2 regions of the Bradyrhizobium sp. LMG 9283 genome follow, and region 1 is predicted to be linked to the other one. Evidence: riboswitches for the same ligand, from Rfam matches in the RefSeq annotation. Region 1 holds a riboswitch; the other holds the start of a gene.

Region 1 (15,047 bases):
GGCGGCATTGCGACCTGGCAGCGGGTCGAGCGCGTGTTCCAGGACATCGAGCGCGAGAACCAGCTGATCCTGCGCGCCGCCGGCGAAGGCATCTATGGCGTCAATGCCGAAGGCAAGACCACCTTCGTTAATCCCGCGGCCGAACGCATGCTGGGCTGGACCGCCGAAGAGTTGGTCGGCAAGGAGATCCACCCGATCGTTCACCACACCCATCACGACGGCCGGCACTATCACAACCACGACTGCCCGATCTATGCGGCGTTCCGCGACGGCGCCGTGCACCAGGTCGACGGCGAGGTGTTTTGGCGCAAGGACGGTTCGCCGGCCTGGGTCGAATACACCTCCACTCCGATCCGCGACCGCGGCGTCGTGGTCGGCGCCGTCGTGGTGTTCCGCGACGTCAGCCAGCGCCGCGAAGCCGACGAGAAGCTGCACGCCGCGCTCGCCGAAGTCGACCGTCTGCGCGAGCGGCTGGAGCTGGAGAACGCCTATCTCCAGGAAGAAATCCGCATCGAGACCAATCCGCGCGGCATCATCGGCCAAAGCGAAGCCATCCAGAAGACGCTGCGCCAGGTCAAGCTGGTAGCGCCGACGACGGCGGCGGTGATGATCACCGGCGAATCCGGCACCGGCAAGGAGCTGATCGCGCGCGCCATCCACGAGGACTCCACCCGCAGCGACCGGCCGCTGATCCGCGTCAACTGCGCCGCGATCCCGCGCGAGTTGTTCGAGAGCGAGTTCTTCGGCCATGTCCGCGGCGCCTTCACCGGCGCAACCCGCGACCGCATCGGCCGCTTCGAGCTCGCCGACGGCGGCACGCTGTTCCTCGACGAGGTCGGCGAGATTCCGCTCGAACTGCAAGGCAAGCTGCTGCGCGTGTTGCAGGAGGGCCATTTCGAACGCGTCGGCGAGGCGCGCACCCGCGCCGTCGACGTCCGCGTCATTGCCGCGACCAATCGCGACCTCAAGCAGGAGGTGCAGCGCGGCCGTTTCCGCGAAGACCTCTATTTCCGCCTCAACGTATTCCCGATCGAGACGGTGCCCCTGCGCGAACGGCGCGAGGACATTCCCTTGCTCGCCCAGCATTTTCTGACACGCGAAAGCAAGGCTCTGAAATCGAATTTGCGTCTCTCCGAGGGTGATGCGCGGCGACTGACCCGTTACGATTGGCCTGGCAATGTCCGCGAATTGCAGAACGTGATCGAGCGCGCCGCGATCCTGTCGCAGAACGGCCGTCTACGCATCGACCTGCCCGACACCTCCGGCGCGCAAGCGCCTAGCGGCGCCGCCCGCCAGAAGGCCGACGCCCGCCCCGCCGTCTTGACATCATCCGAAATGCGCGACCACGAGCGCGCCAACATTCTCGCCGCGCTCGAGGCCTGCGCCGGAAAAGTCTTCGGCCCCGGCGGCGCGGCCGAGATGCTCGACATCAAGCCGACAACCCTGGCCTCGCGGATCAAGGCGCTGGGAATCGCGCCGCGTTCGGGGGCGATAGCGAAACGCTAGATCAGGATGTGCTTGGTTGAATCGATGCGAGCCGAGGGGTCACCTCTCCCGTAGGGAGAGGTGACCGAGTTCTGCGGCCACGGCGCACGCTCACGCCGCCTTTGTCGTGACACCCGATGCCATCGGCAGACCCTGCTCGATCGGCAGCGACGGATCGCGCGACCATTCGTTCCAGGAGCCGAAATACATCCGCACGTCCTTCACGCCGGCGTTCTTCAGCGCCAGGAACGTGTTCGACGCCCGCGCACCTTTGAAGCAGTAGAGATAGACCGGCGTGGTCTGCGAGATGCCGACGGTGGCGCATTCCGCCAGAATCTCGTCCCTGGACTTGAAGCGCGGGCCTTCGGCCGTCGGCTTCATCATGCGATACCATTCCAGCCACACCGCGCCGGGGATGCGGCCTTTGCGCGGGCAGAAGTCCTTGCCATAGGGCGACGAGCTGTCGCCGATCCACTCGTCGACATCGCGCACGTCGAGGATCGCGATGCCGGGCTTGCCGACGGCGGCGAGCATGGTTTTGGCATCGATCAGGATCTCGCCCGCTTCCGGCACGATCGGGAACGAGGCCTTGGTCGGGGTCGGAACGTCGATGGTCACCGGCAAGCCCGCGGCTGCCCAGGCGTCGAAGCCGCCGTGCAGCACCTTCACCTTGGGATAGCCGAGCATGGTGAGCAGATAATAGCCGCGGCAGGACTGGCCGAAACCGGAATTCATCGACTGCTCGTAGACCACGGCCGTTTCCTTGCCGGAGAGACCGGCGGCGCCGAAAGCATCGGCGAATTTGGTCTTCAGCTCGCTGATGCCGTCCGGCGTCGAGGTTGCAAGATAGGTGAAGATGTCGTGCACGTTCACCGCATTGGGCAGGTGCCCGGCGCCGTAGGCGTCGGGATTGCGGGTGTCGATCACGACACACGGCTCTAGCTTCAAGAGATCGGCAAGTTCGCTGGCAGAGATCAGAACGTCCGTCATTGGCAGCCTCTCCGTTGAGGTTGGGTGGTCTTCCGGGGTGGACTCGCAAAACTCAGCTGTCGGCGAGCATCTTGCGCAGTTGCTTGGTGGCAGGCGTGACGATCGCGACGAAATAGGCCTCGCGCAGGCGCCGCTGCGCGCGGTGACTCCTGAGGTAGCCGCGCGCGCCACAATGCAGCATCGCCGCATGCGCCGCCGCGACGCCGGCTTCGCCGGCGCGCAAGCGGAGCGCGATCACCTTGCGCCAATAGGTCTCCTCCTCGTTGTAGGGATCGCGGGCCAGCGCCATGGTCTCGGCCTCGAGCTCAGCGGCGAGATCGCGGAAATGCACCGGCTGCTGCGGCAGATAGCGGTTGATGTGGCCGAGGGGACTGTCGACCTCGTCCATGATGCTGATGCAATCCTTGATCAGGCCGAGCGCCATGCCGGCCTGGAGCAGGATGAAGCCGGCACGGATCTTCTTGACGAAGGGCTCGGCGGGATCGGCGAGGATCAGCTCGTCGGGGACAAAGGCGTCGCGGAACTGCACGCCATAGGTCCCGGTGCCGTCCATCGCGAGGAACGGCTTGCATGGCGTCAGCGTGACCGCAGGATCGGCGCAATCGGCCAGGAACATGACCGTCCCAGGCTCGCCACTTGCGATGCCCTGCTCGCCCTCACGCTCGAAAATGGTGCCGAAGTAATGGTCGGGGCCGAGATTGGAGACCCAGGGCAGCGCGCCGCGCACGATGTAGCCGCCCTCGACCCTGCGCCCCTTCAGCTTCAGTTTCTCGATGCCGAAGAAGCTCTTCATGGGATTGGAGAGCCCGGTGCCGCCAAGCACGCGGCCGGTCGAGAAGGCATCGCCGAAGCGTTTTGCGAGCTTGATATTGGTGGAATTCGCCGCGTACCAGACCAGCGTGTTCTGGCACCAGGCCATGAACGCCGTCGCCCCGCAGACCTCGCCGATCGCCGACATCGCCTGGATCGCGCAGCGCAGATCGGCAGGCCCTTCGTGAGGCACGTGGCTGCCCCACGCCCCTGCCGCACCGAACTTGCGCAGCACCTCGGCCGGATAGACTGAGCCGTCGTCGACGCCGGCCGCGAGCGGCGCGAGCTGCTCGCGCGCGATCCGCGCCACCTCGCCCGCAATGGACGGTGCGGGCTGATCCAGAACTTCGGCCCGCGATAAAGCCATTGAACCCATGATCGTCTCCCGCACCTTGTCCTGATTGCCGTCTGCTAGATGCCGACCTCGAGATTGACCGGGCGGGTGAAGGTGTTGGCGACCGGCGACCATTTCTTCACATGGGCGACCAGTGCGTTGATCTCGTCCGGCGAGACGCCCTCGCATTCCATGTCGACCTTGACGCGGACATCGGTGAATCCAACCGGCTTGTCGGAGGTGTCGCCCGTGCCCCAGACCGCGGTGATGTTGAGATCACCTTCGAGCTCCAGCTCGAGCTTGTTGACGATCCAGCCGCGGTGCACGGCATTGGCGTGCAGGCCGACCGCAAGGCACGAGCCGAGCGCGGCGAGCGAGGCTTCCGACGGATTGGGCGCGGTGTCGTCGCCCAGGAGGCCCGGCGGCTCGTCGACGATGTAGGGCGGCAGGTTGCGGATGTAGTTGGCGTGGCGGAATTTGCCTTCCGCGACCGTCTTGCACTTCAAGGTCTTGATAACCTTCGGATTTGCCTTGCCATTGGCAATCAGTTGCTCGAGCCCATTCTTGTCGATGGGCGCGAGGCAACCCGTCAGCACTGTCTTTTGAACGATGGCAGTCATCAATCTTCTCCCTGGCAGAAGTGGAAATGGGCAGGATACCGAACGGTCTGTTTCCTTGCATGGAGCGTGCCAGACGAGGCCGAAAACGAAACGCGAAGCATTGGAGCCGCTTAAGTGTCCCTGCCTGCGGATTGATCAGCCGCCGCTTGCCCAAGGGCGGTGCAGATGCGTGCGCGCATGCGAATCTTTTCAGCGCGAAACAGATGCGGCTTGCTGACGCGGCGCGGCTGCGGGTAAGTTCGTCAGCATGGCAAAGACGTCATCGAAGAAGACTTCGCCCCGCTCCGCCGCTCGCGAAGATGAATCCGCGCGCGGGCGCCTCTTGAGCGCCGCGACGCACCTGTTCTGCAAGAACGGCATCAACGCCACCGGCATTGATGCAATCATCGAAGAGGCCGGCACCGCGAAGACGACGCTCTATAAGTTGTTCGGCTCCAAGACCAATCTCGTCAACGCCGTGCTGGAGAGCGAAGGCAAGCAGTGGCGCGAATGGTTCATCGGCGCCATGGAGCAAGGCGGCGGTGATGCGCAGGCGAAACTCACGCGCATCTTCCCCGCACTGAAGAGCTGGTTCGCCGAGGAGCGCTTCTACGGCTGCCCCTTCATCAACGCCGTCGGCGAGCACGACAAGGACGCAAAACAGTTCCGAAACATCGCGCTGAAGCACAAGAAGATCGTGCTCGCCCACATCGAGAAGCTCGCCGGCGAGCTCGGCTCCGCCGAGCCTGCAGTGCTGGCCCACCAGCTCGGCCTCATCATCGACGGCGCCATCGTCGCAGCGATGATCTCACGCGACCCGGGCGTGGCCGATACGGCCGCGCTCACGGCGGGTCCCCTGCTCACGCAATCGAAGGCGAAGAAGAAGCGTGCAGCGGAGCAGCTCGAGGCGGTGTGAGTACAGTCATCGCGTAGCCCGCATGAGCGCAGCGACATGCGGGACCTTTCCCCGGATATCGCTTCGCTCATCCGGGCTACGAAGATTTCGTAGGGTGGGCAAAGGCGCATAGCGCCGTGCCCACCATTCCTGCGTTGATCGATGCGGTGGGCACGCTCCGCTTTGCCCACCCTACGAGACTAGGTCGTCTCCGCCATCATCCCCTGCAACCGCACCAGCTCCACCTCCAGATCGCGCTCCACATCCGCCGCGCGAATGTCGAGCACACGATAATCCCGCGCTTCCAGCCACGCGCGCCGCGACGCGCGGTCGGCGCCGATTGCCTCGCCCTCGCCCGGGTTCACCAGCTCGATCGCGATCCGGTGCGGGAACGAGACGAAGTCCGGGATGTGGCGCCCCACCGGGGTCTGGCGCTTGAACTGGCCGGCGAAGCGGCGGTCGCGGGTGAGCGCCTGCCAGAGCAGCCGCTCGGCGTCGGTCGGGTTGCGGCGGAGCAGGCGGGCGAGGCCGCGCACCGTCGAGGCGCTGTCGGACACGCCGCCGCCCTGCCCGTGCTCGGCCAGGAGCGCACGCAGGCGCGTCGCCTGCTCGCCGTCGAGCACGCCACCCTTGGCCGGGCCCTTACGCCCTTCGGCGATCGCCATGATCACGCCGTGCAGGGTGTGCATGTCCTGCTTGGTCGGCTCCATCCGGCTGAAGATGTTGCGCAGGTTCACCAGCATGGTGTCGCGCTTCTCGGCCGGGCGCAGGAATTCGACCTTGTCGAGCTCGCGCACGAGATTGTCGAAGAAGGCCTGCATCTGGTGCTGTGAGGCGCGCTCGGATCTTTCAGGCATGGCGTGCGGCAGCGCGCCTGCGGTCGCCAACTTGAACCATTCATAGCCGACCAGCAGCACGGCCTGGGCGAGATTGAGCGAGGCAAAGCCCGGATTGACCGGAAAGGTGATGATGCGGTTGGAGAGCCCGACCTCCTCATTGGTCAGGCCCCAGCGCTCGCGGCCGAACAGGATGCCGCACCTGCCGCCGGTCGCGACGTGCCCGGCGATCTCGCTGGCTGCGGCCTCCGGCCCGACCACCGGCTTGGCCTGGTCGTGGGGGCGAGCCGTGGTGGCGAATAGCAGGTCGAGGTCGGCGACCGCCTGCTCCACCGTGTCGAACAATTCGACCTTTTCCAGAATGTGGTCGGCGCCGGCCGCGGCGCGCTGTGCCGCGATGTTGGGCCAGCCGTCCCTGGGATTGACGATGCGAAGCCGGCTCAGCGCAAAATTGCCCATGGCGCGCGCGGCCATGCCGATGTTCTCGCCGAGCTGCGGCTCGACCAGGATGACGATGGGACCGTCGAGGGAAAGGCCCGCCTTGCTCTTGTCAGTCCCCGACATCTCGTTTCGCTTTCACACTGTCTCTCAAGGCCTTGGCAAGGCCGTCTGAGGAATTGATTCAAGCGGCCCCCAGGATCGGGCCGCCCTCGCGGTCTGTCGTTTGCCTGTCCTGACAAAATTCTCAAGGGAAATAACGGGTTGGATTCGACTTTTGACTCTCGCTGGGAGCGTGAGCCCGGACCCGGCTGCGGGCTCCCCATCTGGGGAAGCTGGATGAGCTAAAACTGCATAATCCCTTGGCTTTCGCCCGCCGCGCGGCGGTGCTAAGAGGCGGCGGATATTCCCGTGGCGCACCATCAGCGCCGTTCCCAAGAGGCTTCCCCGATCATGGCAAAAATCAAGGTATCCAATCCCGTCGTCGAGCTCGATGGCGACGAGATGACCCGGATCATCTGGCAGTACATCAAGGACAAGCTGATCAACCCGTTCCTGGATGTCGAGCTGCTCTATTTCGACCTGGGCATGGAGTACCGCGACCACACCAACGATCAGGTCACCATCGACGCCGCCGAGGCGATCAAGAAGGTCGGCGTCGGCGTCAAGTGCGCCACCATCACCCCCGATGAAGCCCGGGTGAAGGAGTTCAACCTCAAGCAGATGTGGAAGTCGCCGAACGGCACCATCCGCAACATCCTCGGCGGCGTGATCTTCCGCGAGCCGATCATCTGCAAGAACGTGCCGCGCCTGGTTCCCGGCTGGACCAAGCCGATCATCATCGGCCGCCACGCCTATGGCGACCAGTACCGCGCCACTGACATCAAGTTCCCGGGCAAGGGCACGCTCTCGCTGAAGTTCGTCGGCGAGGACGGCACTGTGATCGAGAAGGAAGTGTTCAAGGCCCCCGGCGCCGGCGTCGCCATGGAGATGTACAATCTCGACGACTCCATCATCGATTTCGCCCGCGCCTCCTTCAACTACGGCCTGCTCCGTAATTATCCGGTGTACCTGTCGACCAAGAACACGATCCTCAAGGTCTATGACGGCCGCTTCAAGGACATCTTCCAGGACATCTTCGACCGCGAGTTCAAGAAGGAATTCGACGCCAAGGGCCTGACCTACGAGCACCGCCTGATCGACGACATGGTGGCTTCGGCGCTGAAATGGTCCGGCGGCTATGTCTGGGCTTGTAAGAACTACGACGGCGACGTGCAGTCCGACACGGTGGCGCAAGGTTACGGCTCGCTCGGCCTGATGACCTCGGTGCTGCTCACCCCCGACGGCAAGACCGTCGAGGCCGAAGCCGCCCACGGCACGGTCACCCGCCATTACCGCGAGCACCAGAAGGGCAAGGAGACCTCGACCAACTCGATCGCCTCGATCTTCGCCTGGACGCGTGGCCTCGCCCACCGCGCCAAGCTCGACAACAATGCCGAGCTCGCGAAGTTCGCGGCCACGCTGGAGAAGGTCTGCGTCGACACCGTCGAGGCCGGTTACATGACCAAGGACCTCGCGCTCTTGGTCGGCGCCGACCAGCGCTGGCTCTCCACCACCGGCTTCCTCGACAAGGTCGCGGAGAACCTGACCAAGGCGCTGGCGGCGTAAGCCGTCCGCGATTGCGCCCGGTTAGGGCAGACATCAAAAGGGCCGCGCCCAAGCGCGGCCCTTTTCTTTTGTCGCGCTACGCGCGGAGATGCGACCATGTCGATCGCATTGGGGCGAACGGTGCTAGAGGCGCCTTACGCGCTCGCCATCGCTTTCTCGATCGCGCTCAATGCCTCGGACGCCTTGGCGCCGTCAGGGCCGCCGGCCTGGGCCATGTCGGGCCGGCCGCCGCCGCCCTTGCCGCCGAGCGCTTCGGAGGCGATGCGAACGAGGTTCACGGCGTTGAAGCGCGCGGTGAGATCCTGCGTGACGCCGACCACGACGCCGGCCTTGCCGTCCTCGGTGACGCCGACGATGGCGACGACGCCGGAGCCGATCTGCTTCTTGCCGTCGTCGGCCAGGCTCTTGAGATCCTTCATCTCAATGCCCTCTACCGCGCGCGCCATCAGCTTGACGTCGCCGACCTCGCGCACGCCCGCGGCGGCGCCATTGCTGCCGGCAGCAGCGCCACCGCCCATCGCCAGCTTCTTGCGGGCGTCGGAGAGCTCGCGCTCGAGCTTCTTGCGCTCCTCCATCAGCGCGGCGATGCGCGCCGGCACGTCGTCGAGGGAGGTGCGTAGCTCGTTCGCCGCGGTCTTCGCCAGCGCCATGGTCTCGTTGGCATGCCTGCGCGCGTAATTGCCGGTCAGCGCCTCGATGCGCCGCACGCCGGAGGCGACCGCGCTTTCGCTCGTCAGCGTGATCAGGCCGATATCGCCGGTGCGCCTCACATGGGTGCCGCCACAGAGCTCGACCGACCAGCCGAGCGCGTTGGCGCCGCGCTCGCGCGCGGTCTTGCCCATCGAGACGACGCGGACCTCGTCACCATACTTTTCGCCGAACAGCGCGCGCGCCCCCGCTTCCCGCGCCTCATCGACGCCCATCACGCGGGTGGTGACCTCGTCGTTCTCCAGCACCACATCGTTGGCGATGTCCTCGACGCGAGCGAGCTCCTCGGCCGTGATCGGCTTCGGATGCACGAAGTCGAAGCGCAGCCGGTCGGGTGCGACCAGCGAGCCGCGCTGGGCGATGTGGTCGCCGAGCACCTGGCGCAGCGCCTCGTGGATCAGATGCGTCGCCGAGTGATGCGCGCGGATCGAGGAGCGGCGCGAATGATCGACTTCGAGCTGCAGGGCAGCGCCGAGCTTCAGCTCCCCACTCTCCACCGTGCCGATGTGAACGAAGAGATCGCCGAGCTTCTTCTGCGTGTCGGTGACGCGGAATTTGAGTCCGCCCTCGCCCGTGAGCACGCCGGTGTCGCCGACCTGGCCGCCGGACTCCGCATAGAACGGCGTCTGGTTGAGCACGATCGAACCCGTCTCGCCGGCCTTGAGGCTGGCGACTTCCCGGCCGTCCTTGACCAGCGCGGACACCACGCCCTCGGCGCTCTCGGTCTCGTAGCCGAGGAATTCAGTTGCACCAAGCTTCTCGCGCAGCGGGAACCAGATCGCCTCGCTTGCCGCCTCGCCCGAGCCTTTCCAGGACTCGCGCGCCTTGGCCTTCTGGCGCTCCATCGCATCCGAGAAGGCCGCCTGGTCGACGCCGATGCCGCGCGACTTCAGCGCGTCCTGCGTCAGGTCGAGCGGGAAGCCATAGGTGTCATACAGCGTGAAGGCGACGTCGCCATCGAACATGTCGCCCTTCTTCAGACCTGCGCTCTTCTCGTCAAGAATGGCCAAGCCACGCGAAAGAGTTTTCCGGAAGCGGGTCTCTTCCAGCCGCAGCGTTTCCTCGATCAGCTTTTCCGCGCGCATCAGCTCAGGGTAAGCCTGGCCCATCTCGCGCACGAGCGCCCAGACCAGGCGGTGCATCAAGGGCTCTTTCGCACCCAGCAGCTGCGCATGGCGCATCGCGCGGCGCATGATCCGGCGCAGCACGTAGCCGCGGCCCTCGTTCGAAGGCAAGACGCCGTCGGAGACGAGGAAGGCCGAGGAGCGCAGGTGATCGGCGATGACGCGGAACGAGGCCGCATTCTGCTCGTTCGGCCCGCTGCCGAGTGCGGACGCCGTGGCATCGACCAGGTTGCGGAACAGATCGGTCTCGAACACGCTCTCGACGCCCTGCAGGATGCAAGCCATGCGCTCCAGGCCCATGCCGGTGTCGATCGAGGGACGCGGCAAGCCCACGCGCTCCTCCTTCGTCACCTGCTCGTACTGCATGAACACGAGATTCCAGAATTCGAGGAAGCGGTCGCCGTCCTCTTCCGGCGAGCCCGGAGGCCCGCCCCAGATGTGCTCGCCGCGGTCGATGAAGATCTCCGAGCACGGGCCGCACGGACCGGTGTCGCCCATCGCCCAGAAATTGTCCGAAGTCGGGATGCGGATGATGCGGTCGTCGGAGAAGCCCGCGATCTTCTTCCAAAGGCCCGCCGCCTCGTCGTCGGTGTGGTAGACCGTGACGAGCAGCTTGTCCTTCTTCAGCCCGAACTCGGATGTGATCAGCTTCCAGGCGAGCTCGATCACGCGCTCCTTGAAATAGTCGCCGAACGAGAAATTGCCGAGCATCTCAAAGAAGGTGAGATGACGCGCGGTGTAGCCGACATTGTCGAGGTCGTTGTGCTTGCCGCCGGCGCGCACGCATTTCTGCGAGGTGGTGGCGCGCTGATACGGACGCTTCTCGACGCCCGTGAAGACGTTCTTGAACTGCACCATGCCGGCATTGGTGAACATCAACGTCGGGTCGTTGCGCGGCACGAGTGGCGAGGACGGCACGATCTCGTGGCCGTTCTCGGCAAAGAAGTTCAGAAAGGTCGACCTGATCTCGTTGACGCCGCTCATGTTCATCCAATCGGGTGTGCTTGGGCCCGCTGCCGCCGTCCAAACCGGAAATTAGGCTGATATCTGCGGGCCAAAGCGCTTTTAGACAAGGCCAGCTTCGCTGTCCAGAAACTGTGCAAGGAGATCAGAGGGTTGCCGCAGCCGCGCAATCCCGTTGAAAGGCGCGAGTGTCGCGTTGACAGGCTTGGCCGCCCTGTGGTCTCTACCTATCTGTATCGTACGGCCACGTCGGGAGAGACCGGCTTTAGGCAGCCGGCGCCGAAGGAGCAACCGCCCCGGAAACTCTCAGGCAAAAGGACCGCGTGGCTTTGACAGCATCTGGAAAGAGGCGCCGACGGGCTTAAGACCCGGACTGCGTCCGCCGACGGGATAATACTCTCAGGCACAGCGACAGATGGGGCTTCGACTGGTGTCCATCGGGGAATCCTCCCCGGGAACCGCCGAGGGCCCCTTAGATGCTAGCGCACAACCAAGACTCCCTGAAACGTACGCCTCTCTACGACCTCCACGTGTCCCTGGGCGGCAAGATGGTGCCGTTCGCGGGCTATGACATGCCCGTGCAGTACCCCGCGGGCGTCCTGAAGGAGCACCTCCATACCCGAGCCTCTGCCGGTCTGTTCGACGTCTCCCATATGGGCCAGATCGCGCTGCGGCCGAAATCCGGGAGGATCGAGGACGCTGCCCGCGCGCTGGAACGGCTGGTGCCGCAGGATATCATGGCGATCGCGCCGGGGCGGCAGCGCTACGCCCAGTTCACCAATGCGGACGGCGGCATTCTCGACGATCTCATGGTCGCCAATTTCGGCGATCACCTGTTCCTGGTCGTCAACGCCGCCTGCAAGGACGCCGACGAGGCCCATCTGCGCGCGAATCTGTCCGACGACTGCGTCATCGATTCGCTGGAAGGCCGCGCGCTGATCGCGCTGCAGGGCCCGAAGGCGGAAGCGGTGCTGGCGAAATTATGCGTAGAGGCCCCGGCCATGAAGTTCATGGACGCCGGCCCGCATGACGTCGCCGGCATCAAGTGCTTCGTCTCGCGTTCCGGCTACACAGGCGAGGACGGCTTTGAGATCTCGGTTCCCGCCGCCGACGCCGAACGCCTCGCCAAGACGCTGCTGGAAAATCCTGACGTGCTGCCGATCGGTCTAGGCGCCCGCGACAGCCTGCGGCTGGAAGCCGGGCTCTGCCTGTACGGCCACGACATCGACACCACGACCACGCCGGTCGAAGCCGCGCTGGAATGGTCGGTGCAGAAGAGCCGCCGCACGGGTGGCGCCCGCGCCGGCGGTTTCCCCGGCGCGGAAAAGATTCTCGCGCACTTCGATGGCGGCGCATCCCGCCGCCGCGTCGGCCTGCGTGCTGAGGGCCGCGCCCCGGTGCGCGAAGGCGCGCTGCTGTTTGCGGACGATACGGGTGGCGAGCCGATCGGAAAAGTCACCTCGGGCGGGTTCGGCCCGAGCCTGAGCGCGCCGGTGGCGATGGGCTATGTGCCCACGAATTTGAGCGCGCTCGGCACAAAGCTCTTCGCCGAAGTGCGCGGCCAGCGACTGCCGCTTGCGGTCGCCGCCATGCCCTTCGTGAAAAACACTTACAAGCGCTGAGGACTCCACAATGACCATGACACTGTACACTTCCGACCATGAATGGCTCGCCATCGACGGCGACACCGCCACGGTCGGCATTACCGACTACGCGCAGCAGCAGCTCGGCGATGTCGTGTTCGTCGAATTGCCCAAAGTCGGCCGCAGCTTGAAGAAGGCGGAAGCCGCCGCCGTCGTGGAATCGGTGAAGGCCGCCTCCGACGTCTATGCCCCGATCTCTGGCGAAGTGCTCGCGAGCAACGATGCCTTGGCCGCCGAGCCGGCGCTGGTCAATTCGGATGCGCAGGGCGCGGCCTGGTTCTTCAAGATCAAGATTGCCGACAAGAGCGAGCTCGGCGGCCTCATGGATGAAACCGCCTACAAGGCGCATACGGCTTAACGGCGATGGAGCAAGGGATGACCGCGCACCGTAAATCCAGCGGCGACACCGCCGCCAGTTTCGTTCGCCGCCACATCGGCCCGTCGGCGCGCGATGTCACCGCAATGTTAGAGGCCGTCGGCGCCAAGAGTGTGGACGCGCTGATGGCAGAGACGCTGCCGGCCTCGATCCGGCAGGCCGCTCCGCTCGATCTCGGCAAGCCGCTCAGCGAAACCGAGGCGATCGCGCATATGGCCGAGCTCGCGCGAGAGAACCAGGTCTTCACCTCGCTGATTGGCCAGGGCTATTCGGGCACCGTCCTGCCCGCGGTGATCCAGCGCAACATCCTGGAGAACCCGGCGTGGTACACGGCCTATACGCCCTACCAGCCCGAGATCAGCCAGGGCCGGCTGGAGGCGCTGTTCAACTTCCAGACCATGATCTGCGACCTCACCGGGCTCGATGTCGCCAATGCGTCGCTGCTTGATGAGGCCACGGCGGCGGCCGAAGCCATGGCGCTCGCCGAGCGGCACTCGCAGGTCAAGGCGAAAGCCTTCTTCGTCGACAAGGACGTGCATCCGCAGACGCTGGCGGTGATGCGCACCCGCGCCGAGCCGCTGGGCTGGAACCTGATCATCGGCGATCCCCTCACCGATCTCGACAAGAGCGACGTGCTCGGTGCGCTGCTGCAATATCCGGGTTCTTCCGGCGCGGTGCGCGACCTCAGGCCTGCGATCGCGGCGCTGAAGGCCAAGGGCGCGCTCGCGATCGTCGCCGCCGACCTGCTGGCGCTGACGCTGCTTGCTTCGCCCGGCGAGTTAGGTGCCGACATTGCGATCGGCTCGGCACAGCGCTTCGGCGTGCCGATGGGCTATGGCGGCCCGCACGCGGCCTATATGGCGGTGCGCGATGCGCTGAAGCGCTCGCTGCCCGGCCGCATCGTCGGCCTCTCCGTGGACTCACGCGGCGCGCCTGCCTATCGTCTCGCGCTGCAGACCCGCGAGCAGCACATCCGCCGCGAGAAGGCGACCTCCAACATCTGCACCGCGCAGGTGCTGCTCGCCGTGATCGCCTCGATGTATGCGGTCTATCACGGCCCCGAAGGCCTCACGCAGATCGCGCGCAACGTGCATCGTCGCACCGCCGTGCTCGCCAGCGGTCTGCGCAAGCTCGGCTTTGCACCGCAGGCCGACAGCTTCTTCGATACGATCAGCGTCGATGCCGCCGCCAAGCGCCCCGAGATCCTCGCGCGCGCGGCGGCCGAAAAGGTCAATCTCGGCATCGGTGATACGGCACTGCGTATCGCACTGGACGAGACCACAACGCCGGCGACGGTCGAAGCGGTCTGGCGCGCGTTTGGCGGCACTCTTGCCTATGCCGAGATCGATGCGGAGACGCGCGAGGCGCTGCCGGAGGCGCTGAAGCGCAGCACCGCTTTCCTCACTCATCCCGTCTTCCATGCGCATCGCTCGGAGACCGAGATGCTGCGCTACATGCGCAAGCTCAGCGATCGCGACCTCGCGCTCGACCGTGCCATGATCCCGCTGGGATCCTGCACCATGAAGCTGAACGCGACCACCGAAATGATGCCGCTGACCTGGCCGGAATTCGGCTCGCTGCATCCCTTTGCTCCGCGCGAGCAGGCTAGGGGTTACCACGCGCTGTTCGCGCGGCTGGAAAAATGGCTGTGCGACATCACCGGCTATGATGCGATCTCGCTGCAGCCGAATTCGGGTGCGCAGGGCGAATATGCCGGGCTGCTCGCGATCCGCGGCTATCATGCCGCACGCGGAGAGAGCCATCGCAAGATCTGTCTGATCCCCTCCTCCGCCCACGGCACCAACCCGGCCTCGGCCGCGATGGTCGGCATGGAGGTGGTGGTGGTCGCCTGCGAGAAGAACGGCGACGTCGACGTCAATGATCTCCGCGCCAAGGCGGAGAAGCATTCCAACGACCTCGCCGCGGTCATGATCACCTATCCCTCGACGCATGGCGTGTTCGAGGAACACATCCGCGAGATCTGCGACATCGTGCACAGCCATGGCGGCCAGGTCTATCTCGACGGCGCCAACCTCAACGCGCAGGTCGGCCTTAGCAGGCCCGGCGATTACGGCGCCGACGTCAGCCATCTCAACCTGCACAAGACCTTCTGCATCCCGCATGGCGGCGGCGGCCCCGGCATGGGCCCGATCGGCGTCAAGGCGCATCTCGCCCCGT
Region 2 (15,047 bases), 150 kb from region 1:
ACCGGCGCTGTCTTGGCGGCGAACTCTTTTGCCAGCGCACGTGCGGTCGGCAGCAGATCGTCCGGCGGGACCACCTTGCTGACGAGGCGCCCCGCTAGTGCCTCCTGCGCCGGGAAGACGCGGCCCGAATAGCACCATTCCAGCGCCTGCGAGATGCCGACGATGCGCGGCAGGAACCAGCTCGAGGCCGCCTCGGGCACGATGCCGCGCTGGGAGAACACGAAGCCGAACCGCGCAGCCTCGGAAGCAATGCGGATATCCATCGCAAGCTGCATGGTCACGCCGATGCCGACGGCCGGCCCGTTCACCGCGGCGATCACCGGCTTGAGGCACTTGAAGATGCGCAAGGTCACCTGGCCGCCGCCGTCGCGCACCTGCGGGTCGCTGTAGTCGACCTTGCCGTTGGCCAAGCGCTTCACCGGCCCGCGCCGCGCGTCGCGGTCGAACGTGTCGGCTCCGGAGGAGAGGTCGGCGCCGGCGCAAAAGCCGCGGCCGGCGCCGGTGACGATGATGGCGCGGACGTTGTCGTCCCTGTCGGCGGCGTCGAACGCATCGATCAGCTCTGCCTGCATCTGCGCGTTGAAGGCGTTGAGCTTGTCGGGCCGGTTCAGCGTGATGGTGAGGATCTGCTCGGCGACCTCATACTTGATCGTCTCATACGCCATGGTGGCTTCCTTCCCTTGGTTTTTGGCTGCGCAGATGGCAGAGGCTTGAGTCTTCTTTACCCTCCCCTGGAGGGTGAGGGTCGGTCGCGCGAGGCGCGAGCGGGGGGTGATCTCTCCACACGGGCACCGTCGGGCGCCGAGAGACCGTCACCCCACCCCGTCTCACATGTCGCTGCGCTCCATGTGAACCGACCCTCCCCCTTCAGGGGAGGGTGAAGCAACAGCTCAGCATACTTCAAGCAAGTCGTTCGGGCTTGCGGTTAGTGGGCGCGTTGAATGACTGCGCGTCGCTACTGCGCCGGCGGCTTCGGCCAGGGGCGCTGCGCGCCGCGCAAGCCCTCAAAAGCTTTGGCCATGCCAAGCACGCCGATATCGTCGAAGCGGCGGCCGACGATCTGCACGCCGATGGGAAAGCCCTTGGCGTCGAAACCGCCGTTGATTGAGACTGCCGGGTTCTCCGACATATTCCACGGCACGGTATAGGCGATGTGCTCGAACGGCTTCATGGGATCGTTGATCGGCGAGGCCCACTCCGCCGGAAAGTTTACGTTCGGCGCGGTCGGCGAGATCACATAGTCGAGTTCGCAGAACAGCTTTGACGCCGCCGTGCGGATCGCCATGGTCTGGTTGAAGCCGCGGATGACTTCGACGCCCGAGAGCTTCGCTCCGGACTCGCCCCATTTGGAGATATAAGGCAGCACCTTGGCCTGCTCGGCCGGCGTCAGCTTGGACAGATCGTCCCACATCCGCGCGCGCCAGAAATTGTCTAGGCCGTCGAGCATCTCTCGCGTCAGGATGCCGTCGACTTCCGTCACGACGGCGCCCGCGGATTCGAACGCCTTCGCGGCCTTCACCGCGACCTCGCGCACCGGCTTTTCCAGTGGCAGGCCGCAGCCGGGATCGAGCATCAGGCCGATGCGCAGCTTTCGCGGGGACTTCTCCAATCCCTTCCAGTTGAGCGGCTCGGCCGGCAGGCTCATGCCGTCGCGCCGGTCGGGTTTTGCGATCACGCTCATCATCAGCGCGCAGTCGTCGACGGTGCGGGTCATGGGACCTGCGACGCGGCCGACATAGGTGGGGTCGATCGGTACGCGGCCAAAGCTCGGCTTGAGACCGACGAGGCCGCACCAGCCGGCGGGCAGGCGAACCGAGCCGCCGATATCGGTGCCGAGATGCAAGGGACCATAGCCGGCCGCCGCCGCAGCGCCTGCGCCCGCGCTGGAGCCGCCGGGATTCTTGGAGAGGTCCCAAGGGTTGCGCGCGAGCGCATGGAAGCTGGAGAGTCCCGACGACAGCATGCCGTAATCGGGCATGGTGGTCTTGGCGAAGATGATCGCGCCGGCCTCGCGCAGCCGCGCGGCGGGTGGCGCATCCTTCTCGGCCGGCACGAGCTTGACGCTGGCCGCGCCCAGCGGCACCGGCACGCCCTTGGTCGCGATGTTGTCCTTCACCGTGACAGGCACGCCGTCGAGCGCGCCGGACGGCTCGCCGCCGCTCCAGCGCGCGGTCGAGGCCTTGGCGGCCTCGCGCGCGCCGTCGGGGTCGAATGCATAGAGCGCCTTGAGGTGCGGTTCCCACGCCGCGACATGCGCGAGCACGTCCTCCAGCACCTCGCTCGGCGAGAACTGTTTTGCGCGATAGCCCGCGATCAGATCGACCGCGGACAGATCGTGCAGCGAGGTGACCGCGTCCTCGGCGCTTTTTTTATGCATTGCCACCCACCGGCATGCGCGTCTCGATGATGCGGGCGAACATGCTGGCGCCGATCGGCAGGATCTTGTCGTCGAGCACGAAGCCGGGATTGTGCACGGGCACCGAGCCGTCATGGCCGACCCAGAAATAGGCGCCGGGAACGGTCTGCAGCATGTCGGCAAAATCCTCGCTCCCCATCTTCGGCTGGGCGCGCGTGATCACGTTGGCGGGATCGACGATCGTGCGGGCGACCTCCTCGACCACCTTGGACTGCTCGACCTGGTTGACCAGAACACCGAACGTATCGCGGATGTCGGCTTCGATCGTGCACTGGAACGCAGCCGCGATGCCGGCACAGATCGTGCGGATGCGTTCAGCGACCAGGGCGCGGACTTCATCCGAGAAGGTGCGGATGGTGCCGCACAGGTGCGCGTCGCCGGGGATGACGTTGTAGGCGGAGCCGGCATGGATCTGCGTGATCGAGATGACGGCGGCCTGCAGCGGCTCGACGTTACGGCTGACGATGGTCTGAATCGCCTGCGCCAGCGTGGTCGCGATGATCACCGCGTCCTTGGAGCGCTCGGGCATCGCGCCATGCGCGCCATAGCCGGTGATGCGGAGGTCGAAGAAGTCGGCGCTGGCCATCGCCGGTCCGGGCAGGATCGCGATCTCGCCATGGTTGAGGTCGGGCGCGTTGTGCAGGCCGTAAAGCTCGTCGCAGGGAAATTTCTCGAACAGGCCGTCCTTGATCATGGCGCGGGCGCCGCCGAGGCCTTCCTCGGCCGGCTGGAAGATCAGGTGCACGGTGCCGTCGAAGTTCCGGGTCTCGGCGAGATAGCGCGCGGTGCCGAGCAGCATGGTGGTGTGGCCGTCATGGCCGCAGCCGTGGAAGCGGCCGGGGATTTTCGAGCTCCATTTCAGATTGGTGTTCTCTTCCATCGGCAGCGCGTCCATATCGGCGCGGAGGCCGATGCGCTTGCTGCCCGTGCCCTTGCCCTTGATGACGCCGACCACGCCGGTGCCGCCGAGGCCACGATGCACCTCGATGCCCCAGCTCTTCAGCTTGTCGGCGACGATGCCGGAGGTGCGCACCTCCTCGAAGCCGATCTCGGGATGGGCGTGGAGGTCGCGCCTGATGGCGGTGAGTTCGTCGGCATAGCCGTCGATGCGGTCGATCGTGGGCATGTGTCCTGTCCGGTTAGCGTGAAGGAGGGTTGAAAGCGGGGCCGTTCGGCTTGATGCGGATGCCCGGCCGCAGGCGCGTCCAAGGCAGGGTAGCCGTGTCGGCCGGCATCGCGCCGGGCGCGGCGCAGATCATCAGCTTTTCCGCGATCGGTTCGAAATCGGCACGGAAATGTACCGAGCTCTTGTTGACGAGGATCTTCTCTCGCGTCGGCTCGATGCCGACATAGCGGTACATCGCCTGGTCGGCGAGCTGGGCCTTGTGCGAAGAAACGACCACGCGAACGTCGCCGATGCGCAAGGCTGCGGAGGGACCCATCTCCATCTCGCGGCCGCCATAGTAGGGGCCGGGCGCGATGAAGCGGCCGTCGGAGAGCTGTTCGACCACAAAGGTCTCGCGATAGGGCTCGTCACCGGGAATGCCCGACTTGCCGCCGAGCGACAGCGTCACGGTCGCGCCGACGCCGGCCGCATGCGCGGCCTTCGCCGAGACCGGATCGTAAATTGCGCCGGTCGCGGCGCTCGCCTTGTTGCGCACCAGCGCGCGCAGCATGCCCGTGGTGTCGGAATCGCCGCCGGCGCCGGGATTGTCCTGGGTATCGGCAATGATGATCGGCTTGCTTGCGTTCTTGGAAAGCTCCATCGCATGGCGCACGCCATCGTCGGGCGTCCAGATCTTGCCGTCGAAATCGTCCTCATGGCTTTCGATGAGCTTCACCATCGCATCCGCTGCACGGTCGGCATCGGCTTGCGTCTTGCCATAGGCGAACACGCTCGGGCCGCAATGGCGGAAATCTGCAGCGGGGAAGCCGGGCGCGAAGGACAGGGTCGGAACGGCATCGCCCTCCAGCGTGGCGAGCTTCTCGTAGATGCCCTTGGTCGGCTGGTCGTTGGTGCATTGCCAGCTGATAGGGATCAGGAACGGCAATTGCCGGAAAGCCTTTGCGAAGCGCTGCTTCGTCTTTAGCAGCAGCGCCAGATGCCGTGCGGAGGCGCGGCCGGTCTCGGCCATGTCGACGTGGGGATAAGTGCGGTAGGCGATCAGCGCGTCGGCCTGCGCGATCATCTCGGGCGTGACGTTGGCGTGGAGATCGAGGCTCGTGACCAGCGGAACATCCTTGCCGATGATGCGGCGCACGCGCGCCAGGATCTCGCCTTCGCCGTCGTCGAGATGCTCCGTCACCATGGCGCCGTGCAGGTCAAGATAGACCGCATCGATCGGCCCGGCGGCTGCGATGCCGTCGACCATCACCTTCACGATGCGCTCGAAGGCGTCCTTGGTGACATGCGCCGACGGGCTCGCCCCGCAGGCGATGGTCGGGATGAGTTCCCAGCCGTTCGCCACGGCGCTGTCGACGAAGCCGGCAAGGCCGACATTGATGCGGCGCATCACCTTCAAGACGTCGGCACCTTCAGTCATCGCCGGCCAGCCGCCGCCATGCTGGAAGTCCGCGAACGTCGCCTTGGTCGGAGCGAAGGTGTTGGTCTCGTGCAGGAAGCCGCCGACGGCGATGCGTGTCATCAATTCAAGTCCCAGGCAATCAGAGTGCGTGACGTTAGCCTTGGCCTTGCGAGGAGGGCAAGGCGGGAAGCAATCGCGCTGCGCATAGGGTCAAGACGTTTTGGGAATGCTGCGGATGCGATCCCCTTGTGAGCGGCGACCCTTCCACATTCTCAGTGTCGTCCGCGCGAACGCGGGGACCCATCACCCCAGGGAGAAGTTTGGCGAAGACTCTTCGTTCGATATTCCCACTACCCGCAAGTGATAGATCACGCGGTATGGGTCCCGGCGTTCGCCGGGACGACACCGAACGTGGAGCTACAGGCTCGCTGCCACGCCTTCCGCCACCGGCCGGAAATTCGCAAAGTCCCAGCTGCGCCCCGGTGCCGCATCCAGCAACGCCTTGGTGTAGGCCTCCTTCGGATGCGTCAGCACTTCGGCGGCGGGGCCCTGCTCGACGACGCGGCCATGCTGCATCACCACGACCTCGTCGCAGATCTGCGCGGCGACGCGCAGGTCGTGGGTGATGAACAGGATCGCGATGCCGAGCCGCTTCTGGATCTCATCGAGCAGTTCCAGCACCTGCGCCTGCACCGAGACGTCGAGCGCGGAAACCGCTTCGTCCGCGACCAGCACGTCGGGATCGAGCGCAAGGGCGCGGGCGATCGCGATGCGCTGGCGCTGGCCGCCGGAGAACTGGTGCGGATAGCGCGACACCGCATCAGCCGGCAGGCCGACGAGCTCGAGCAGCTCGCGCGCTCGCTTCATCGCATCGGCGTGCGCGACGCCGTAATTGATCGGGCCCTCCGCGATGCTTTCTCCGACGGTGACGCGCGGGTTGAGCGAGCGGTAGGGATCCTGGAACACGATCTGGATCTTCTGCCGGTGCGGCTGGAGCAGGCGGCGCGAGATGTCGGCGATCTCGCGGCCGGCAAGGCGCACGCCGCCCGAGGTCGGATCGATCAGGCGGACGATGCAGCGCGCGACCGTCGACTTGCCCGAGCCGCTTTCGCCGACGATGCCGAGGGTACGGCCCTTGCGCAGCGTCAGCGTGACCTTGTCGGCGGCGACGACCTCACGGCCTTTGCCGAAGAAGGCGCGCTCCTTGTAGACCTTGCTGAGCTCGTTGGCTTCCAGCACGATCGGCTCGCGGCTCTCCTCGCGCGGCTGTCGCGGCACCAGGCTCGGCACCGAGGCGAGCAAGTTGCGGGTATACTCCATGGTGGGGTTGCGCAGCACGGTCTCGAGCGGCCCGGTCTCGACCAGGCGGCCTTGCCGCATCACCGCGACGCGATCGGCGATCTCGGCGACCACGCCCATGTCATGGGTGATGAACAGCACGGCAGTGCCGTGATCGCGCTGAAGGTCGCGGATCAGGGTCAGGATCTGCTTCTGCGTGGTGACATCGAGCGCGGTGGTCGGCTCGTCCGCGATCAAGAGCTTCGGCTCCAGCACCAGCGCCATCGCGATCATGATGCGCTGGCGCTGACCGCCGGAGAGGCGGTGCGGATAGGAGGCGAAGATGCGCTCGACCTGGGGCAGGCGAACCTGCTCCATCATGTCGAGGATGCGCTTTTTGCGCGCCTTCGCGTCGAGATCGGTATGGGCGCGCAGCACCTCGTCGATCTGGCGGCCGACCGGCACCACCGGATTGAGCGCGGTCATCGGCTCCTGGAAGATCATGGCCATCTGCGTCGCGCGCAGCTGGCGCAGCCGGCGGTCGGTCGCGGTGAGCAGCTCTTCGCCGACCAGCTTGATGCTGCCGCCGGTGGGAACCAGCGTGCCCTTCGGCAGCAGGCCCATCGTGGTGAGCGAGGTCACCGACTTGCCTGAGCCGCTTTCGCCGACGAGGCACAGCGTCTCGCGCTCGCGCACCTGGATCGAGATGCCGTCGATGATGTTGGCGCCTTTCGGCTTCTTGCCGACGGAAACGACGAGGTTGTTGATGTCGAGAACGGTGTTGGTCATTAGGTCACTCCGTCGTCATTGCGAGGAGCCCGCGACAAAATTGCAAAGCAATTTTGCGCTGGCGACGAAGCAATCCAGAGATATGTCCGCGGACGCAGACTGGATTGCTTCGCTTCGCTCGCAATGACGGAACAAGGGGCTAGGCCGGCGAGACAAATCACTTCCCCTCCCGCTGCTTCATGCGCGGATCGAGGGCGTCGCGGGCGGCATCGCCGATCAGGTTGATGCTGAGGATGGCGATCGAGAGCAAAAGGCCCGGCCAGAAGATCAACGAGGGCTTGATCTGGAAGTATTGGCGGCCCTCGGCCATGATGTTGCCCCAGGTCGGCGTCTCCGGCGAGATGCCGGCGCCGAGGAAGGAGAGGATCGCCTCGGTGAGGATCGCGGAGGCGCAGACATAGGTGCCTTGGACGATCAGCGGCGCGATCGTGTTCGGCATCAGATGCCGCCACATGATCTTCGGCAGGCTGGAGCCGACCGAGATCGCGGCCTCGACGTAAGGCTCCTCGCGCGCCGACAGCACGACGGAGCGGACCAATCGCGCCACGCGCGGGATCTCCGGAATGGTGATCGCGATCAGCACGGTCCAGATGCTGGCGCCGGACAGCGACACCACGGCGATCGCGAGCAGGATGCTCGGCATCGCCATCAGGCCGTCCATCACGCGCATCAGGACGGAATCGACCAGCTTGAAGAAGCCGGAGACGAGGCCGATCACGAGCCCGATGGCGATCGACAGGATCGCTGAGCCGATGCCGATCAGAAGCGAGATGCGGCCGCCATAGATCACGCGCGACAAGAGATCGCGTCCGTAAGCGTCGGTGCCGAGCAGGAATTGCGCCGAGGACGGCTTCAATCGCTGCGACGGCGCGAGCTGGATCGGATCATGCGGCGCGATCAGCGGCGCGACGATCGAGACCACCACGATGAGGGCGAGCAGGACCGTCGCCGTGGCGATGATTGGCGTCGAGGTGAGGAATCCGAAGCGCGGCCGCAGTGGCGACGTGATCGGAATGGACGACTGCGGAAGGGTATCGACCGACATGTGTGTTCTTATCCTTGCCTCAGTACCGGATCCGGGGATCGAGCAGGGTGTAGGCGACGTCGATGAGGAGATTGACGACGACATAGATCAGCGACGTCAGCAGGATCATCGCCTGGATCACCGGATAGTCGCGCGCCAGCACCGCATCCACGGTGAGGCGGCCGATGCCGGGGATGTTGAACACGCTCTCGGTGACGACGACGCCGGAGATCAGCAGCGCAAAGCCGGTGCCGATCACGGTGATCACGGGTACCGCGGCGTTGCGCAGCGCATGGCGCATCATCACCGCGACCTCGTTGATGCCCTTCGCACGCGCCGTTCGCACGTAATCCTCGCCGAGCACGTCGAGCATCGCCGCGCGCGTCATGCGCGCGATCAACGCGATGTAGATGAAGGACAATGCGCAGGTCGGCAGGATCATGCGCTCGAAGAACGGACCGAAGCCGTTAAAGATGCTGCGGAAGCCCTGCACCGGCACCCACCGCAACTCGATCGCGAAGACCTCGATCAGGACATAGCCGACCACGAACACCGGCACCGAGAAGCCGAGCACGGACAGGCCCATCACGAAGCGATCGATCCAGGTGCCGTGCTTCCAGGCCGCGATCACTCCCAAGGGAACGGCGACGACCACGGCGAGGATGATGGTCGACAGCGCGATCGAGATCGACGGCTCGACGCGCTGACCGATCATCTTCATCACCGGCAGGTTGGAGATCAGCGAGGTCCCGAGGTCGCCGTGCAGCAGCTTGTTCACCCAGGTGATGAACTGCACGATCAGCGGCTCGTTGAGGCCGAGCGAGGTGCGGATGCGCTCGAGCCGTTCCGGCGTCGCGTTGTCGCCGGCGAGAATCGCGGCGGGATCGCCGGGCGTCAGCCGCAGCAGCAGGAACACGAACAGCGCGACGACGCCCATCACGGGCACCGCGGCCAGAACGCGGCGAATAAGATAACCCAGCATGCACCTATCTCCGGCTGCGGAACTTGTGGCGCCTCGAGGCGCCCGTGAATTCTGTCGTGTCTATCATGCCTATCACTTGGACTGAAAAGGCCGCCCGGAGACGCCGTTCTCGGGGCAAATTGTGTGCCAAGGGCTGCGCTGTAGCAAGAGGCGGGCATGTCCCCGAAATCGTCCACTCAGGATGCATGTCGCAGTTCATGTTCAACCCCAAGTGAAGGCACGCTCGGCGGCGCATTGAGCCCGCGCCAGCCGTCGATGGTCTGGGCAATCATCTGCGCCGTCGCCGCCGACAGAGTCCAGCCGAGATGGCCGTGGCCGGTGTTGAAGAACACGCCCGGTATCCGCCCTGCGCGCACGACCGGCATCATGTTCGGCATCATCGGGCGCAGCCCCGCCCACGGCACGACGCGCGACGTTTCGACGGCGGGGAAGTTGCTGCGCACCCAGTCGATCAGCGGCTGCACGCGGTCGGCGCGGATGTCGCGATTGAAATCGTTGAACTCGGCGGTGCCGGCGACGCGAAAGCGATCGGCCCCGAGCCGGCTGGTAACGATCTTGGCTGCCTCGTCCAGCAGGCTCACGGTCGGAGTGGCGTTGCGGCTGTCGGCGGTGTCGAGCTGCACGGTGATCGAGTAGCCTTTCACCGGATAGACGTTGACGCGCTCGTCGAGCAGGGCAGCGAAATGACGGCTCGCAACGCCCGCGCAGACCACGACGCCGTCCGCCTTCAGCATGCCGCGCGGGGATGTGGCTGCATCGCTCGCGGCAAGATCCGCCCAGCCGAGGACGAAGCCGCCGCCGGCACGCGCGATCGAATCGATGTTGACTTCGTGGATGAAGGTCGCGCCACGCCGCTTGCAGGCTTCCGCCAGCCCGCGGGTGAACTTGTGGATATCGCCGGTCGCATCCGACGGCGTGTAGAAGCCGCCATAATAGTCCCTGCGCAGTGTCGGCTCGATCGCGCGGATTTCCTCCGGCGTCACCGGGCGGCGGTCGAGACCGCCTTCCTGCAGCAGGGCATTGACGCGCAGACCGGATTCAAAGCCGGCCTTGTCACGGTAGATGTGGAGGATGCCGCGGCGTTCGACATCGAAGTCGATTCCTTCGCGCGCAGCGATGTCGAACAGATGCCTGCGTGCTTCGATCGCGAGCCGCGTGGTCTCAATCGTGTTGGCCCGGTAGTTGCCGATGTTGGCGACGAACTCGCTCACCCAGGAATATTTGTGCCAGTTGGGCCGTGGGTTCATCAGCAGCGGCGCGTCCCGCCGGAACATCCAGCGCAGACCTTTCAGGATCGTCGCAGTGCTGTTCCAGACCTCGGCATTCGATGCGGAGAGCTGTCCGCCATTGGCGAAGGACGTCTCCATCGCAGCGTAGCGGTGCTTATCGAGCACCGTCACCTCAAAACCGCGTTCGAGCAGGGCATAGGCAGTCGTCACGCCGGTGATGCCGGCGCCGATGATGGCGATATGGGTCATGGCAGGCTTTGTCCCGTGAGTTAGGATTGGCTGACCGCCGGCCAAAGGCCGTTGGCGGCGCCCCATCTGTCACGGTACCTGAGAGCTTGATCCACTGCGGCTCCTGCAGCGGACTATCCCCTTCGGTGGACATCACGATCGACTTCAATCGTGCGGTCTCTCTCCAGATCGTCCTGACGAAACGGTCCTTTTGCCTGAGAGTTTCCGGGGCGGTTGCTCCGTCGGCGCCGCAACGAAAGCTGAAAGCCTTCGTTGCGATCTCTCCCGCATCGTCGCGTGGACGGCCGAGCAGTACGATACGCCTCATTTTTGGACAAGGCTAAATTTCGACCGCGATTGCCAATGCATTGTGCAGTGCGAAGTTGGAAGCCGAGTCATTCCGGGCGCGCGCAGCGCGACCGGGAATCTCGAGATTCTATGGTGCGCAATTGCGCACCATAGTTCGATGCTGTCGCATCGCCCCGGAATGACGAGTGTTACTACTCCAGCGTCGCCAGCAATCCCGCCATCAGGCGCCCACGCTCGACCAGGCTATCGATCTCGATGAACTCCTCCAGCGTGTGGCCATTGCCGCCGCGCACGCCGAGACCGTCGAGCGTGGGGATTCCCATCGCGCCGGTGAAGTTGCCGTCGGAGCCGCCGCCGGAGCTTGCATGCGGTAATTCCGCGCCGAGGGATTTGGCGATGCCGCGCGCCTTTTCATACAGCGCCATGGTGCCGGCATCCGGCTCCCAGACTGGCCGCGTCACGCCGCGCGTCACCTTGAAGGTGACGTCGTTGTTGGTGCCCGACAGCGCCAGCATCCGCTCGACACCGCGGTCGAGATCGGCCTGACGCTTGGCCATCGACAGCGCTTCGCCTGTCGCGGTCGTGGCAACGCAATTGACCCATTGGCCGCCGTGGACGACGCCGACCGAGAAGGTGCAATCCTCCGTCGTCATCGCGTCGATCGCGAGGATCTGCCGCGCCATCTCGCGGATCGCCGAACGTCCCGCCGACAGCGTCGCGCCGGCGTGGCTCGGCCGTCCCGTCGCCTCGAGATTGAAGCGTGCGATGGCGTAACGTCCGGTGGTGACGCCGTTGTCGGCGCGGCCGGGCTCCGGCACCAGCACGTATTTGTTGCGTGCGGCTTCCGCCTCGATGATGTCGCGCGTGGAGGGCGTGCCGACTTCCTCATCCGGCGTGAACAGCACCGTGACCGGCAGCGGCGTCGTGAACGACGCGCGCGCCAGCTGGCGGATCGCTTCCAGCGATAGATAATTTCCGCCCTTCATGTCGTAGATGCCGGGCCCGTAGCACTTGTTGCCCTCGCGCCGCCATTTCAGCTTCTCGATGGTGCCGACCGGGTGAACGGTATCCATGTGTCCGGCGATCAGGATTCCCGGCTCTCCCTGCTTCGGATGGGGAAAGCGCGCGCGGATGACGCCGCCAAAGCCCTGGCGGCCGGCGATGCGCTCGATCGTCGCACCCATGATCGCCATATCCCGCGCTGCGATATCGAGCATGCGGTTCACCGCGTTCGGGTCCCAGGTCGGGCTCTCGCATTCCACCCAGGTGCGCAGGCCCTCGAGCATGGCCTCGGAATCGAAGGGAAGATTGGCTGGATTCATCTTAATGTCTCTCAAGCTGCGAAAGATGGAACGCGCATTGCATCAGCGCGGGGCAGGACAAGCGGAGAGCGTTGTAGAGCTAAACTGATCTTTGTGGAGCCCGTGCGCGCGCCGCGAGGGCTTGCGACGAAACCGGATTGACGCGCTCAACACTGTCTGCAAGTCTCGAAAAGATAAAGGCATTGCATGAAGTTAGTTCATCCAATGAACGAGCCGCATGCTCAATCAATAGCCTGCCTTTGAACAGTTTCACGTCAGGAGAACCTTCTATGTTCCACTTCACGCGCCGGGGGCCTCGCGCATTCGCCTCCAAACTTGCGCTGTCGGTCGTCGCGCTTTCGACCGCGCTGGCTTCGCCAGTGCTTGCGGCCGGCAAGACCCTCACGGCGGTGATGCATTCGGATCTGCGCATCATCGATCCGATCTTCACCACGGCCTACATCACGCGTGACCATGGCTACATGGTTTACGACACGCTGGTCGCAACGGATTCGAATTTCAAGATCCAGCCGCAGATGGCGGACTGGAAGATCTCCGACGACAAGCTCACCTACACTTTCACCCTGCGCGAGGGCCTGAAGTGGCATGACGGCACGCCGGTGACGGCGGAGGACTGCGTCGCCTCGCTGAAGCGCTGGGCTGCGGTCGACGGCATGGGCCAGAAGCTCATGGACTTCACCGCGAGCATCGAGGCGACCGACGCCAAGACCATCACCTTGAAGCTGAAAGAGCCCTACGGCCTGGTGCTCGACTCCATCGGCAAGCCGTCCTCGCGCGTCGCTTTCATGATGCCGAAGCGCCTTGCGGAGACGCCGCCGGACAAGCAGATCCCGGAACAGATCGGCTCGGGTCCGTTCAAGTTCGTGCAGGGCGAATTCCAGCCGGGCGTGAAGGCGGTCTATGTCAAGAACACCGACTACGTGCCGCGCAAGGAGCCGGCGAGCTGGACCTCTGGCGGCAAGGTGGTGAAGGTGGACCGCGTCGAGTGGATCACCATGCCGGACTCGCAGACCGCGGTGAACGCGCTGCAGTCGGGCGACATCGATTTCATGGAAAATCTGCCTTACGACATGCTGCCGGTGCTGGAAGCGAACAAGGAGCTCACGATCGAGGTCTCCAATAAGTTCGGTTTCCAGACCCTCGGCCGCATGAACTTCCTCTATCCGCCGTTCGACAACGTGAAGGTGCGTCGGGCCGCCTTGCTGGCGATGAACCAGAAGGACGTTCTCGATGCGCTGGTCGGCAATGCGAAGTATCAGAAGATCTGTGGTGCCTTCTTCGTGTGTGGCACGCCGCTGGCGACCGAGGTTGGTGCCGAGACCCTCGTCAAGGGCAACGGCATGGCCGAAGCGAAGAAGGCGCTCGCCGAATCCGGCTATGACGGCACCCCGGTCGTGATCATGGCCCCTGGCGACGTCACGACGCTGAAGGCGCAGCCGATCGTTGCGGCCCAACTTCTGCGCGAGGCCGGCTTCAAGGTCGACCTTCAAGCGACCGACTGGCAGACGGTGGTGAGCCGCCGCGCCAGCCAGAAGCCGCCGAAGGAGGGCGGCTGGAACATGTTCTTTACCAACTGGGTCGCGGCCGATGTCTCCAACCCGATCGCCAATCTCTCGATCGGCGGCCAGGGCAAGAAGGGCGGCTGGTTCGGCTGGGCGGAGGACGCCAAGATCGAGCAGCTCAAGGACGCGTTCGTCCGCGCACCCTCGCTCGACGAGCAGAAGAAGATCGCGGCTGACATCCAGAAGGAAGCTTATGAGCAGGTCATCTACATCCCGCTCGGGCAGTACCTCCTGCCGAGCGGCTGGCGCAAATCGCTGACCGGTGTGCTCGACGGTCCGGCGACGCCGCTCTTCTGGAACATTGACAAGTCGGAGTAAGCGGGGGGCATCCTCGCCGCCTTTACCCCGATCACTATGCGGCGCCGCTGATATCAGCGGCGCCGCTGCTTTTTCTTGGCCCGGCGTCGGCTCAGAAGGCGCGGGGCTTTTAACCCTTCCAATGTCCAATCATTGCTATTTGTTTCAATCTTGAAATAGATGTCTCGTCCTCACGTATCATTTTCCCTTCTTCAATCTGCTTCCCGTGCCGATCGATTTTCCATTCCAGGCGATGGCCGAACGGTCCGATCGCGCACCGGCGCGTTGGCGACGGCCTTTCCTGCGTTGGCTCGATGGCGTCGAGGCGGGCTGGGCCGTGCCGCTTCTCATCGCCTGCTTCGTGGCGATCTGGATGCTCTATCTGGCGATTGCCTATGCCGGCGGTGGCCTGCACCCTGATACCCTCGAAGCCTGGACGTTGGGGCGGGATTTCGCCTGGGGCTATCACAAGCATCCGCCGCTGATGGGTTGGGTTGCCGCTGGCTGGACCTCCGTCTTCCCGCTCAGCGACTGGTCGTTGCAGTTGATGGCGATGGCCAATGCCGGCCTTGCACTGATCTTCGTCGACCGGATCGCCCGGCAATTCGTGACCGGACACAAGCGCATCCTGGTGCTCTTGCTCCTGATGCTGACGCCGGCCTATCAATTTCATGCCCAGCGCTTCAATGCCAATTCGGTGCTGCTGGCGACTTGGCCGCTGGCAACCTGGTGCTTCCTGCGCGCATTCGAGACGCGCGCCTGGCCGTGGGCGATCGCGGTAGGATGTACGACCGCGCTGGCGATGGTCGGCAAATATTATTCGATTTTTCTCGTCGCGAGCTTCGCATTTGCCGCGCTGGCGCACCCGGCGCGGCGCGCCTATTTCAGCTCCGCTTCGCCATGGATTTCGGTCGTCGTCGGGCTCGCGGCGCTGGCGCCTCACGTTTATTGGCTCGCGACCACGGGCGCGTCGACCTTCACCTACGCGTTGGCGCACGCCAACGGCAACGTCGCGAGCTCACTCGGCGAGGCGAGAAACTTTTTGCTGGGGCTGGCGGCGGCGATCAGCATATCGGCCGTGCTCTG

The links. A riboswitch is a leader RNA that binds a small molecule or an ion and turns the genes downstream of it on or off. The one in region 1 is predicted to bind glycine.
Region 2: another riboswitch for glycine. It lies ahead of P6U29_RS17065 (D-amino acid dehydrogenase); the one in region 1 lies ahead of gcvT (glycine cleavage system aminomethyltransferase GcvT).

What each region holds. Positions count from the first base shown of each region.
Region 1 covers NZ_CP120691.1:3,501,485-3,516,531, reverse strand. Annotated here, with positions in the region: gene P6U29_RS16340 (sigma 54-interacting transcriptional regulator) at 1-1,506, shown strand, start outside; gene P6U29_RS16335 (sulfurtransferase) at 1,597-2,475, opposite strand; gene P6U29_RS16330 (acyl-CoA dehydrogenase family protein) at 2,528-3,661, opposite strand; gene P6U29_RS16325 (OsmC family protein) at 3,697-4,239, opposite strand; gene P6U29_RS16320 (TetR/AcrR family transcriptional regulator) at 4,487-5,134, shown strand; gene P6U29_RS16315 (TrmJ/YjtD family RNA methyltransferase) at 5,314-6,513, opposite strand; gene P6U29_RS16310 (NADP-dependent isocitrate dehydrogenase) at 6,841-8,055, shown strand; gene alaS (alanine--tRNA ligase) at 8,190-10,871, opposite strand; glycine riboswitch at 11,091-11,181, shown strand; gene gcvT (glycine cleavage system aminomethyltransferase GcvT) at 11,327-12,472, shown strand; gene gcvH (glycine cleavage system protein GcvH) at 12,483-12,851, shown strand; gene gcvP (aminomethyl-transferring glycine dehydrogenase) at 12,869-15,047, shown strand, end outside.
Region 2 covers NZ_CP120691.1:3,650,132-3,665,178, forward strand. Annotated here, with positions in the region: gene P6U29_RS17030 (crotonase/enoyl-CoA hydratase family protein) at 1-665, opposite strand, end outside; gene P6U29_RS17035 (amidase) at 956-2,377, opposite strand; gene P6U29_RS17040 (M20 aminoacylase family protein) at 2,370-3,542, opposite strand; gene P6U29_RS17045 (M81 family metallopeptidase) at 3,556-5,061, opposite strand; gene P6U29_RS17050 (ABC transporter ATP-binding protein) at 5,359-7,008, opposite strand; gene P6U29_RS17055 (ABC transporter permease) at 7,166-8,053, opposite strand; gene P6U29_RS17060 (ABC transporter permease) at 8,073-9,014, opposite strand; gene P6U29_RS17065 (D-amino acid dehydrogenase) at 9,191-10,492, opposite strand; glycine riboswitch at 10,557-10,661, opposite strand; glycine riboswitch at 10,665-10,769, opposite strand; gene P6U29_RS17070 (M20/M25/M40 family metallo-hydrolase) at 10,972-12,102, opposite strand; gene P6U29_RS17075 (ABC transporter substrate-binding protein) at 12,372-13,982, shown strand; gene P6U29_RS17080 (glycosyltransferase family 39 protein) at 14,215-15,047, shown strand, end outside.